DNA from 3 places in the Leptospira venezuelensis genome. Region 2 is predicted to be linked to each of the others. Evidence: riboswitches for the same ligand, from Rfam matches in the RefSeq annotation. Region 2 holds a riboswitch; each other region holds the start of a gene.

Region 1 (4,488 bases), on a different contig from region 2:
GTACCTTCTCCTAGACGAAGCCCTAAATCTAAGATTGGATCTGCATCAAAAAATTCTAAGATCAGTCTGTGACCTTGTTCGGAAGATTTATGAGCGAATACTGCATTACGAACAATCTTAGGTTCAATTCTGGAAGCCGTTAAGAATGCGGAGCTTGCGATAAAACCGTCTACCAAGATTAAACGATTTTCTTTATAGGACGAAAGCATTGCTCCGCAGATCATTGCGATCTCGAAACCACCAAGCTTAGATAGAACTTCAATCGGATCTTTTGGATTTACTTGGTGTTTTGCTCTGCATTCTGATAGGATCTTTTTTTTACGCTGTAAAGCCTCGTCGTCAAGACCAGTTCCTCTGCCTGTAAGATCTTCTGCGGAACGATCTAAAAATACGGAAGCGAGTAGAGTAGCACTAGATGTATTACCGATTCCCATTTCGCCGAATCCGATCACATTACAGTCTTTTGGAACCTTAGTGCTTGCAATCTCTCCACCGATACGGATTGCTTCTTCACATTCTTCTCTTGTCATTGCTGCTTCGTTCAGAATGTTTCTGGTCCCGGCGGCGATCTTGGCGGGTATAAAATCAGGATGAGATTGTTCGAAGTTACCCGAAACTCCTGCATCTACCACAAGCAATTTGATTCCATGCTGTTTACAGAATACATTGATTGCGGCTCCTCCATTCAAAAAGTTTAATACCATCTGATAAGTAACTTCTTTTGGAAAGGCAGAAACTCCTGAGTCTGCGAGTCCGTGATCCCCTGCAAATACGAGTAAGTGAGGATTGGATAATACGGGATCTATTGTATTCTGTATTGTACCTATTCGGTATGCTAGATCTTCTAATTTTCCCAAGGCGCCTAATGGTTTCGTCTTGGTGTCTATTTTGTTGCGTAATGATTTATCTAAGTCCAATTGGTACACATCTTTTGGGCGGATCATATTGTTTTCACTTGTAAAAAATTTAAAATGTTAAAACTAAAAGAGATCAGAAGATCCTTTTCGGTTTTAGGTTAAGGGGTCACGGATTTTGCGATGACTCCGTCTATATCCGGGCCTCCGTCAAAACTTCCTACAGGGCTTGGAAATGTAGATTGTCCTTTCGCATTCAATAGTTTAATAAACTTGAATCCGTTTGTTTGCAGATTGGAAAGAACTGTAGAATTGCACCCATTTGCAAATCGAGCATCTAATGTTAGATCATCCAGATCGAATGAGTCTCCACCCGCATTTGCAACAAATGGGTCGGGAAAAATTTCCTCAGGAGTGAGTGGATAAGTAAGCATATTCCATAGGACTGGACTTGCTCCTCCAAATCGTATCCAATCTGTTGGATCCAAACTTGCAGGACTTGCAGCTCCAGCATATTGAGGATTGAATCCGCAATAGTTAGTCCCATCTAAGCTCACTTCTACGATTACTGGTTCAATGAAGTAATTTATAGAGCCTTGTTGCTGAAAGCCGTTCTCGAAAACGATAAAGTCAACGCCAGTACCGTTAGTCACAGTCGCTCCATTCCAAGAAAGGATCAAAAAATTATTAGGATCCGCAGAACCCATGGTATAAACGTCTATACCACCTGAGTTTTGTCCTCCTCCACAAACTCCATTGATCGCTTTTACTGGATCTTTGTATCGAATGCTTGGATTACTGCCAGGCGCGCTAACTATTGTATTTGCTAAAAAATATTCCGGGTCTATAGTTCCAGGAGGACAATTTTCAGAACTAGAAATTGAATTCTGTCCGGTCAATAATAGTCCTGTTAGATCAGTACTGGTTCCGGAGCTGTCACAACCTATGAGAAAGAAAAAGATGAAGGTTCCGAAAAATGTCAATTTCACTATCAATTTCATATATTGTGACTCTCCTTTAAAGTTTTAACAAATGATTATGGAATCATGTAATTCCAGCCGAATCCTGAGCATCCGGCAGATTTAAAGTTGGAAGAATCAGTTGTAGTTGCATCGCTTTTTGCTTCTGCTAAGGTATTTTTCCCGAAGACAGCTTGGCAATATTCAAAACAACGAGCAGCGCTTGAAGGACAAGAATTACTGTGAATTGCGGTCCAATCTATTCTTCCGTATTTATTCGGATTGAAAGCATCGTCCGCAGAAGAGCGATAATATAGTTTTCTGTTTGTGTTATCAACTTCTACGACAGTTAATTTTTGACCGCCTTGTTCAATCCAGGATTTAGCAGTTATAGCAGCAGTATCGTAAACTCCTCCGTCTGATCCACCGGAATAAAAGCCAACTTGCCATGAACCGGCGATTTCAATATAATTGGCTTGGATAATTGCTGCGAGGATCGCGGTATTATCAGATTCTGATTTTTCCGTTTCAAAACAAGCTGTGTTGATTAATGATAAAGCGAATAGAAGGATTATCGCTTTTGTTCTGATTTTTCTCATTTTCTCTCCTAGATTTCTGCCGGATGTCGCGAAAAAAGAATTATAAGCAAAAGAACGTTAGTCGATCATTGATCTAATAAAGATCCGAACGATTTCGTATTTGCCGTAATAGTCTTTTTCCGTTCGAGAGCCCCGACATTTTAACTTTCGGGGCCCCATCGCAGAAAGCGCTGATGCGCTAAAGAGCGAGATTTACGATACTCCCCAACCTCGAGGATTAAGTATCGCGGGGAAGATCTGGCTTATTCCGTTTGAAACGGACATCACAGTTGCGGGTCAGCGCGGGATTTACACCCGACTTCCTCCCTGAAAGCGTAATTCCAGGTTTTGATCCTGCACTTGCCCTGGCAAGGGAAAAACCGTGTGGATATGAAAACGACGTATTCCTTGCAATATCTCTATAAATAGGCGATATTCTAAACACATGATCGATTAAAAAGGATTAGGCACATAATTTCAGATCGAAGGCACATTCTATTCTGCAAAAAATTCGGGAAAGATCTTTCATAGACCGAAAATAAAAGAGAGAGTTCTAATAAAAACTTTCCAGAGGAATCTTATGAAAATGACCCGCTCCACTTTTCTAAAAGCCGGAATTATAAGCGCCGCAGCTTTATTGGGAAGTCGTCAGGGAAATTTATCCGCTCAAAATACAAACTCTGGGAAAAAAGTAATCATACTTGGTGGGGGACTTTCTGGACTTTATGCAGCATATATCTTAGGAAAAACAGGAAGTAAAGTTACTCTGATAGAAGCCACAGATAGAGTGGGGGGAAGAGTTAGATCTATCCAAGATCCTTCCGGCCATGTTGTGGATCTAGGAGCTGAATGGGTTTCTTCCGAAGACAAAACCGTTCGTAGTTTAGTCAGGGAACTTGGATTAAAAATACAATCTTCTCCTTTGGTTCCTGATCTGTTTTTAGGAACTTATAAAAAAGCAGGCACTTGGGAACTTTCTCCCAAATCCCAAGAAATCCTAAGTAAATTAGTATCACAAAATTCTAAATTAGACACTGCGCAACAACAGGCTTTAGATCGTATCAGCATTTATAATTATCTAGTTTATCAAGGAGTCAGTCCGGAAGATCTGACTTTACTTGGTCATAAACTTTCTCTTCATTATGGAGATAGTATTCGTGTACTGTCAGCGGAGAAGGTATTGAGCGATCTTGCACAATTTCCTCAAAGGAATAGCAAGATAGAAGGTGGAATGGAAAATATCGCCAAGACCTTGGTAATGAATATAGAAAATACCGAGTTTGTTTTTTCTGATCCGGTACTTTCCGTGGATCAAGATTCCGCGGGTGTTACGGTAACTACTGCTTCTGGAAGAAAATTTAACGGCTCTACTTGTATCTGTACTTTACCCGCAAACCAAATCTCTAACGTGAAATGGAATCCTGGATTAGATAAGGAAAAACTTCTCGCAGCCTTAAGAGTACGTTATTCTCAAATCTATAAATTGTTTTTGGTTTTGAAAGAATCTCCTTGGGAATCCTCTCCTTTTGCTGTTCATTCGGATGCGGCCGCCCAATTCTTATATGATGCAGGAACCAAGTCGGATACCTCTGATAAGGTTTTGGGAGTCATTGCGAACGGGGATAGATTTTCAGTATTCGATTCTGCTAATCAGGACCAAAAGGTAGAATATATTCGCCTTACTCTAGATCGCTTGGGCTTAAAAAAAGATCTGCAAATCCAAAGATTCTATTTTACGGAAACTAAAAAGGATTACGTACCAAATGGGATCGCCGAATTTCCTCCTGGAAGTTTTGGATCAGAGATTATTTTAAGAAAACCTTATGATCGTATCTTCTTCGCGGGAGAACATACTGGAGAAATTACTGGAACAGTAGAGGCGGCTTTAAGTTCGGCGATCAAAGCTGTGAATTTAGTATAGCGAACGATCTGCAGTCGTGTAATAGGATCCCGAAGAATTTGGGCCTAAATTCTTTTCAAGTTCTATACATTTTTGTAATGTTATTAGACAAAGAGTCGAAATTAGGATGATTGAAAAACTATGATTGTTATTCATAAAGAATTCTCTTTAAAACAAAAATAACCTTTGGATGTTAA
Region 2 (4,488 bases):
GGAACTGGATTGATTGCAGGTTCTCCTATCTCTAAGCCGAGTCCTGCTTTAGTGACTACTGCTACTCCTTCTCCACCTTTTAAAACGATTTTGCTTTCTTGATTGAGTTTCACTTCCGCAGTTAACTCTGCTCCATGGGTGCAATCTGGATCATCTCCCGCATCTTTGATAATGCTGCAAACAGCGCTATCATCGGAGATCTCACAACGTTTTAATTCAAAAGTAACTTTTCTTTTATTAGGAAGAGTAGTTTCAATTTCTTTAATGGTCTGACCTAAGATCAGGACTCTCGCTGCTGCCTTGGCAGCAGCAGCGGAGCAAGCTCCTGTAGTAAATCCTTCTCTTAGTTCCTTTGTTGCCATTAAAACTTAACCGATGCTTACTGCAGGTGACGAACTTCTTTGCGTATTAAAGAATGTTTCCATTCCGATCCTTGATTCCAAGGTTCCTAAACGGACTAGTTCGGATCTAATTTCTCTTAGGATATTTCCGTCTCCGCTTAAGAATGCGTTATCGGGAACGGTACAGTCTCCCAAAATCGATTTCAAAATTTCTAATGCTTTTGAGATCCGATGTGGATCTGAAATAAAAGGAATTTGGAATATATTAGGAAAGTTAGAAACTCCTGAGAGGATTTTTTCTAGTTCATTTTCAGGGATAAAATCTTCCTCTTTTGTTTTCAGCCAAACCGTAATAGTGCTGTCTAAGCGGCTTGAAAATTTTTTCGAAAGAAGAAGTCCTGTAAGAGAAGTGATCCCGGTGTCTGTTGCCAAAATTAGAGAAAAACCTGGAGAAGGCCATGTTGGATCTCCTACAAATTTTCCCCAAGGACCAGAATATTCCAATTCTGATCCTAACTTTAATTCAGATAGAATACTGGATGCTTTTCCCGTTCCTAAACGTTTTACGCAGATCTGAAAGGAGTCTGTTTTTGAATCGGATGACAGGATAGAATAAGCTCTCTTGATCGCCTTTCCATCGGTATCATTCCCGGTATTTAGGATTACATATTGTCCACCTATAAAATCAAAAGGTAGACCATCGGCTCGTTCAAAATGGTATATATCAGAAGAAGAGCTTAAATTTTCCTTATGGATCAGTTTGAGAAGTTTTTGGTTCAATGTTCCTCCTAAGAAGGATAGATCTCATGCACGAAATCATGCATTTCTTCCAGATCCAGATATAATGTTTGGAATGACTTCGCAGAATTTTTCAGATCTAATTCCACTTTTTTAGTAAGTATCAAAAGAGATGTATAATATCCGGATTTAGGATCTCCGGAAGGAAGTTTAGAAATTGTTTGTTCTAATTCTACCAAACTTGCTTCGAAAAATCGGATTAGATCATCAAAATTATTCGCGTTCGTCAAAGATTGGATTGGACCAGGAGAGGAGAGGGCTTCCGGTCCTATTTCATTTTTTTCATGTTGGATGACGGATTCGTCCTTGATCCCAAGAACATTCATCATTCCTAATCTTAAAGCTGCGATTTCATGACATGCCATACTATATTCCTATTGCATAATATTATCTACTAAACGAGAAACTAATCTATCTTGTAAAAGATGTTCGGAAACGAGATCTTCCGCATCTTCTACATTTACTTTTTGGTACCAAACTCCATCGGGATAAACTGCCACTACTGGACCTTCTCCGCATCTTCCCATACAAGAAGAGCGAGAGATTTTAAAATCTAAATGCCTACCTTGTAATTTTAAAATGGACCTCATCCGAGCGACTAAGGCTGAACTTCCTTTGCTTGCGCAATCTATATTATCGCAAACAAATATATGCTTTTGTAAATTACGGTGAGGGAACAAATGAGGAGCTGCTTGATTATGAGTTTCCAGGTGACGAATACTCCAGAGAAGCGCCTTTAATCCTCCAACTTTTTTGGAAAGGCCGGGAAGTTGTGCTCTGTATTCGCAAGTATCACATGGAAGAGAAAATTTTCCTGAGATACTATCTTGGATCCTTTCATCCATTACGGAAAATAATTCCGAATCAGGTCCTATATAAGAAGAGAGTTCCGTTTTGATCCAAGGGAATTTTTCTGAAAAGTTTTGAACCAAGGAAGATATTTTTTTGATCAATAATCCACCGAATAAAAAGTAGGGGACCACCAGAAGTTTTTCCGGTCTTAATTTAGAGGCCATCTCTAAGGTATCCGGAAGAAGAGGGCTGGTTATCCCTATGAAGGAAGGAAGAACAAAGGAGAAATGATTTCCTTCTTGGAACAAACGAACAGTTTTATAAAAGTCACCGTTCGCATTCGGATCAGAAGATCCTCTATTTACGATAATAACTCCAGTTTTAAAAGATTGTTCTTTGTTTAGAGGTATAAATTCTTCTGCACGTTTTCTAAGCAAAGAAACCATCTTAGAGTGGATGCCTAAACTATTTGAAATTTTGAAAGAGTGGGCAGGAAACTCTGATTTGATTCGATCTAGAACGATTGGAACATCGTTTTTGATATGACCAGAAGTATATAAGAATAAAGGAAATATTATAATATTAGAATAATCTTTGCAAAGATCCCGAAGAGAGGTTTCCAGATCTGGTTTTGCAAGTTCCACATATGCATGTGTAATTTTTAGATCTGGTCTAGTTAGTGAATAGGATTCCACTAGGGAGACAAATTCTAGATTGGAATTTTCTTCCCTACTTCCATGGCCTAGTACCAGAACTGCAATCTTCGGTTTCATTTAAATCCCAATACCTGCCTTGGTTTCCAGAATAGGAAGAATAAAGAAGATAATAGATACCAGAAGATCAGGTTTATGAGTAAGGTTATGTATTCAAATTGTATCCTTAATTCCTTAGGAGCGGCAAAGTCCCCAGGAATTTTAGGCGTACCAAGATAGAATGGAAGTCCTACAAAAAATAGAGCCGCCACTAAAGCGACAATCCATTTTAATAAATTATGAATATGTAAATAAGATAGAAGGACTCTTGATCCAAATATACCAACTAAACTTGATCCCACACTAAGATACCACCAAGCCTGCCTTTCTGGATAATCATAAGCTCCTGATGCTCTTCCTGGTAATTCTGGAGGGAGTCCTATAAATGGGAGCCCGAAGAATATTAGGAATCCACCTATGGCAATCAGAATACTTGGTAATATTGCTTTAGATAGGGAGGGTGCCTCTGAAAATCCAAGTGGGGGAAAAAAGATCATCCACAATGAAACTAAAATTCCAAAAGAAATACCTAAAAGAATGGAGCCTATAAAAGTTCCTAAATTTCTTTTTTGCCAAAGACTATTGTTCAGGACTAATTCGGTGGAAGAAGATTGTTCATTCGTGTGAGAATGAACTTCTCCATGTGAATGAATATGTGTATGGCCGAGATTCGAATTTTCTGATGCGGATTTGGATTCAAACTTCTCCGCTTCTAAAATGAGAGGAAGATTCCAAACACAAACCAAGACTCCTAGAACAAGACCAGAAACCAAACCGGAAAATATCCCAGCCCTTAATAGATCAGAAAGTCCTGATCTTAATGGCATGGAAAGCCCGTAGAATGTCTTATATCATGAAAAGTATCGTGCAAATACACCATTGGTTCCAGGCCAACTACGTAGATCGTAGAAAAAGCGAGAAACCCAGCCAAAACCAGGACAGATCCGCTAAGCCATAATCTGGCTCCCGAAAAATCTTTCGAAACTGAAATCGAGCGCATAAAAATCCCTCCTAAGAGATCTTCGCCTAACAAGATATAAACGATACTAATGCAAAACGGATCTCGCCGAAGCATTGTATTCGCAAAAATTAATTTGAGTTTAGTTACGTAACCGTCTTACATCCGAGACTGGATAACGTAGCTTCAGGATTTTTATAAGGCGTTTTCTGACTCGAGATCGTCCTACTCAGCACGTCTTCCCAGGTTTTACACCCAGTGACATCTTGTGCCTTTTGTCCCTCTTACAGCGGCGGGTACCGTGACGGAATTGCACCGTCTTCCCATAGATGGAGACATCTATGTTCCTACAAAAATAGACTGAGATTTCAGGATCTATTTAGGTGAGTAATTTTGTATAGTATTTTATTTTCGGCCGAGCAAAATTCTCTATACCTCTCCCCGGCCTTTCTGTTTTTTCTTATCTAGTCTAGACTGGGCTGCTTTTAATTCAGAATCTGTAAGTTTAATACTGAATTCAGGAAAATGTCTGAATAGAAAATATTGAAGCCAAGAATCCCACCCTGTATATCCGATAAACTTTTTGTTCGGTATCCATTTTAAGATCGCTTTTGCAACTGAATCAATCGCATGAATTCTGTTTAATGCAGAACCCATTTCAATTTCTTTACTCAATTCAGGTTTGTCGGTATTCTCCTTTTCCAAACCAGGAGTATCAGTTGTAGGAGGAAGAAATAATTTTACCTTCACTCCATGAAGCATCATTTCTTGGCGAAAACCTTGGGCAAAGCCTACGATCGCAAACTTGCTAGCAGAATAAGCTCCATATCCGTAGATAGAAAAGAAC
Region 3 (4,488 bases), on a different contig from region 2:
ATTCGGAATGAATAGGATCATATCCTTGATCCTTTTTCTAAAATAGGAAATTGTAATATTTGATTTTAGTTCACCGTTTTTATATCTTCCGGTAATTCCAGCATCACCGTTTTCACTTCTCTCCGGCTTAAGAGAATCGTTTGCTATGATTGTCCCGACTTCTCCGAAAAGTTCCAAGAAGCTTGGGATCCGATACTGTTTCGCAATATTGGATTTGAATTCCAAAGAATAATTATCTTTCTCCCAAAACCTCCAGAGAAGGCCTACTTTAGGATTAGAAAATTCAGTGGTCTTGATGGCAGGTGCGAATGGATCTTGTTTTCTATACCAAGGTTCGTCGGACTGAAATTTGTCCCTATAAGAATCCCAAGAAACTCCAGGGGTCATTACTAACTTCCCATCTAAGAATCGAAACTCGTCTTCTACTTGAAAAGTTGTATAGGTCCTTGTTTTTCCAGGTTCGTACTTTAGATCTATATTCTGAGGAGTGCTTCTGGATCTTTCGAAAGTTTCTCTCTCTACTCCCGCATGAAATTTCAAAATTTGATAATATTCTAATAGATATAAGGTAGGAGTGACCTGAAACCCGGACTGTCCCATATGAGCAGTAGAGTTAGGAGTTCCTTTGGAAAATTCCGATTTTGGGTCGAATAGGTCGTCATTCGTAAATGAAGTAAAAGTTCTAGTCTCTAATCTTAATAATCCGTCGAGTAAACCTTTTGTATCCGTTCCTAAAGAAGAAGTATTTCTAAGATATCTACGATGGACTTGTTGAGTTTGGTTACTTGCAGGTCCAGGAATTCCATGGAATCTATAATTTAGATCATTCCAAAATTTGATCTTAGTTGCCCCGATATCACCACTGAGCCCGATCATCCCGGAAGTTCTTTCATACTGAGCGTTCCTTCTTCTATCAATCGTATCGTCCAAAGGATTTACGAGCAAGGTCCCATGATTGTTTAGATAAGAAAAATTTTGGTCTGATTTTTCACCTAGTAAGAATACGCTGGTTCCTATTCCGCCATAAGTTCCAGTATGCGTTATGCTCCCCTTTCCAGTATTAAAACTTCCTGCTCCTATGTTAACACGAGTTTTAGGAGGACCGGTTCCGGTTCTTGTGACTAAGTTCACACTTCCGCCAATTGCTGAACCGGAAAATCCTACAGGAGCACCACTTCTATATACTTCTATACTTTGCAAATTATCAAAAGGAAGGTCCGCAAGGTTTACTTCTCCCCCTTGCGCATTATTAAAAGGAACTCCATCTATAAAGATCCTAGTTTGATTAGGATTTGTTCCTCTAAGAGAAAGAGTAGAATAAGAGCCTAGGCCTCCGTATCTTCTGATCCTTACTCCTGCTTCTCTTTCTAAAACGTCCGGAAGATTCGTATAACGTGCATTGTATTGGTCCAGATCAATGGAAGTCTGAAAACCGGTTGGGTTCTTTCTGAAATTTTCCGGTTGAGAATTTGAACCGGTCTTTCCCACCACTTTTAAAGTGGAAGTTTCCGCTTTCTGAGGCTCTTGGGAAAAAATTTGGACGGAAAATAAAAAGAGCCCTAGATGAAGTATCTTACTGAATGGTTTGGGTCTTTTATACATTGAGGCCTTAACTCCCGAAAGCCAGAGAATTGAAAGCAGACCTGATAGGTTTTCTGACTTACGCCCGATTCGAACCCTTCCCGTCTTTCGACAGTGGTTTTGTCCGACCGTTTCGGCGTTTACAGCTGCGGGTACAGCTCCGGATTTTCACCGGATTCCCTTTTCCGATCTACTTGCAAGACCAGGTTCCCAACCCGACTCGGAGGAGCAATCTCAAAAAGGTTTGGCCGCCTCTTGCTAACGCAAGACCGGGCTGCTCCGGGCTCGGACATACGTCCTCGTCCTTCGCCGGAGCTCAGGACGCTTCGCGCCCTACACATCCCTGGCGGGTAAGTGAAATACAACATTAACGTAGTGCCTTTTTCGTAGTACATTTTTTGCACACAGAGGCGCAAAGACGCAGAGCAGAAAAGAATTCGCTTTGCAGGAATTCCTACATTTTCAAATTCAGAAAGAAATATTTTCTTGATGTAAGATAAAAACCGGAAAGGATTCACGAATTCGCGACCCAAAGGGAATCCCTTAGGGTCTACCTACATAACGGGAGCATCGAACTCGAATGAAACGCATTCCATCCTTAAGATTTCTTTTATTAGGAATCTTTCTTTTAACTACCTCGTCCTTATCAGCAGCGGGAACTTATTCCGAAGGTTGGACAGTTGCAAAATTGATCCAATTCGAAAGCAGAGGGGTCATCTTTGAATCTTACGAAGGTCTTTTAGAAGTTTATACTATAAACGATTCAGAAGCTTGCGACGAAATGAAGGACGAATGTTTTGTTCCGGCAAAACAAAAAATCGAATTCAGCGTACGTCCAGAGAACGCGGATGTAGTTAACTTCTTAAGTAAAAGCCTAAACCAGGAAATTTTAGTCCAATATAGGGTTCACAGATTTGAAGCAGTCGCATTATCTTCCGATTACGAAGTAGTTGGAGCACAACTCCAGGAAAAATCTCTTCCTAAAGGTTTGCCTGACAAGATCGTAAGCAAAGCTAAGTCTGGAGGAAAAAGAAATTTTTCCGTTACTGGTCGTATTCTAAGTTTAGAATATAAGGGAACTATGATTGGAACTTGGGAAGGATTATATCTGGATGAGACCAGAAATAAAGTTCATCCTTTTTCAATCACAGATGAAGAGATCGCGGCCTTTGCTACAAACACTCTTAAATTTGGGCTTAGATATTTCTTGGGAATTTCTGTGGCTTACGTGACAGGTTGGAGAGATTCTTCTTATGATATTTATGAGATCAACTTCAAATCACCTGCAGGGGCATTGGAACCGGCAGGCAAAACACAATAATTTGCATTAAGGATTCATTAAGTATGAAGACCGATTAGGAATTCCTATATCGGTCTTTTTTATTTAGAAATTATTCAATTAAATCAGATAGAATTCCGCCCAAAATAAAATTCATATGAGGCACCGATTTAACGGCTACTCATAGGCCTGCTCTTCTTCCAAAATATTTCCCAAAAAACTCAATAGTTTGTAAATATCATTTAAAAAATTTGGATCTTCAACGTAAGAACCCAAAGTGTCAGCGATTCCCTTAGATTCATTTTTCAACCAAACGAGAGATTTAATATCTTTTTCAAAAATTCCAGACTTAATTCGACTTAAAACCATCAAATCTCTTTGAAAGAATTTTTTATCTCGATATATGGAACTGAACTCATTTATGCGGCCATCAATGTAATAATATAGCTCAATGGCCTTTTCTTGATTTTCTTTTCTATTCATTTAAGGGAAATTCGGATTTTTATTTTTGAATCTCAATTTGATCTCCATGTTGGAATTCCAACATGGATTCGAAAGGCGGCCCCACCCGGCTTTGGGTGGAGGAGGCGGGTTAGTGGGAGAAGCCTTTCCCCCTATATCATAAAATCTTAAAATCCGCAATTAAAAAATTGTCATCGAATTTGTAGGAGCTCCTACATAAAAAATCTCAATTTAAGGAAGGAAACTTCCATCGGATTGGATTTTCGGCCCTTTTCCGGGAAAATCAGATTTAGTCAAAGATTGGATTAGTTCAGTCGTCTTAGCATCCGGATCCGGAGCAGGAATTCCGTTTTGACTTAATTGCAGCGGATGGATCTTGCCTTTGATAAAATTCCCTTGTTTGTCTAGATCTGCTTCTAAGACTAAAGAATAACCGCCGTATCCTTTCGTAGAAAACACTCTATACCCTAAGAAGTTTCCTAAAGAATAAGCGATCAATTTCCCTTTATATAATTCGAATGCTCTAGGCAAATGAGGACCATGTCCAATAAATAAATCTGCACCTGCATCGATCAAAGCATGAGAAAGAGCGACAAGGTTTCCCCTATATTCTCCGTAAAATCTCTCTTGTTCATTTTTTACATGTAAAGCTGGGCCACCTTCCGCGCCACCGTGAACTGAGATGAAAACTAATTGTGCTTTTTTCTTCGCTTCTTTTACGAGAGCCACACCTTCTTCAATATGATTTACATGATTATGGGCGCTTTCCATATGGCTGAATCCAATCCAAGCTACGGAAATTCCTTTTACGTTCATATAAGTGATCGCACCTTTTTTTCCGGTGAATCTAACTCCCGCCTCTGAAAGATTTTTACCTGTATCTTCGAAACCTTGCTGGTGGAAATCTAAACTATGGTTATTTGCGATGGAAACTATATCGAATCCAACATCCTTTAGAATTTTTGCATATGATGGAGGAGTTCTGAAAGCGAATATAAGAGGACGATTTATATTTTTAGCACAATGCGGATAATCTGTCAGAGTACTTTCGAAGTTCGCAAATAGTATATCTGCCCCTCTCAAACTTGGTTCCACTTGAGAGAACAAGGTATTTCTAGGATCGGAAGGAAGTTTATTCTCGGGATAATTGGTCCCCATGACCAAAT

What was found. A riboswitch is a leader RNA that binds a small molecule or an ion and turns the genes downstream of it on or off. The one in region 2 is predicted to bind cobalamin.
Region 1: it holds a riboswitch for cobalamin, as region 2 does, so the genes downstream of both, B1C82_RS11660 (hypothetical protein) here and B1C82_RS18525 (CbtB domain-containing protein) in region 2, are expected to answer to the same signal.
Region 3: it holds a riboswitch for cobalamin, as region 2 does, so the genes downstream of both, B1C82_RS03065 (TonB-dependent receptor) here and B1C82_RS18525 (CbtB domain-containing protein) in region 2, are expected to answer to the same signal.

What each region holds. Positions count from the first base shown of each region.
Region 1 covers NZ_NETS01000010.1:952,493-956,980, forward strand. Annotated here, with positions in the region: gene cobT (nicotinate-nucleotide--dimethylbenzimidazole phosphoribosyltransferase) at 1-944, opposite strand, end outside; gene B1C82_RS11655 (LIC_13355 family lipoprotein) at 1,016-1,855, opposite strand; gene B1C82_RS11660 (hypothetical protein) at 1,891-2,412, opposite strand; adenosylcobalamin (AdoCbl) riboswitch at 2,606-2,732, opposite strand; gene B1C82_RS11665 (flavin monoamine oxidase family protein) at 2,972-4,312, shown strand; gene B1C82_RS11670 (SH3 domain-containing protein) at 4,444-4,488, opposite strand, start outside.
Region 2 covers NZ_NETS01000011.1:500,715-505,202, reverse strand. Annotated here, with positions in the region: gene B1C82_RS18550 (cobalt-precorrin-5B (C(1))-methyltransferase) at 1-362, opposite strand, end outside; gene B1C82_RS18545 (FAD-dependent oxidoreductase) at 369-1,121, opposite strand; gene B1C82_RS18540 (DUF3209 family protein) at 1,130-1,504, opposite strand; gene B1C82_RS18535 (CbiX/SirB N-terminal domain-containing protein) at 1,514-2,704, opposite strand; gene B1C82_RS18530 (CbtA family protein) at 2,701-3,510, opposite strand; gene B1C82_RS18525 (CbtB domain-containing protein) at 3,501-3,683, opposite strand; cobalamin riboswitch at 3,825-4,007, opposite strand; gene B1C82_RS18520 (SDR family NAD(P)-dependent oxidoreductase) at 4,071-4,488, opposite strand, start outside.
Region 3 covers NZ_NETS01000007.1:215,643-220,130, reverse strand. Annotated here, with positions in the region: gene B1C82_RS03065 (TonB-dependent receptor) at 1-1,602, opposite strand, end outside; cobalamin riboswitch at 1,629-1,803, opposite strand; gene lsa26 (surface adhesion protein Lsa26) at 2,162-2,902, shown strand; gene B1C82_RS03055 (hypothetical protein) at 3,038-3,343, opposite strand; gene B1C82_RS03050 (CapA family protein) at 3,554-4,488, opposite strand, start outside.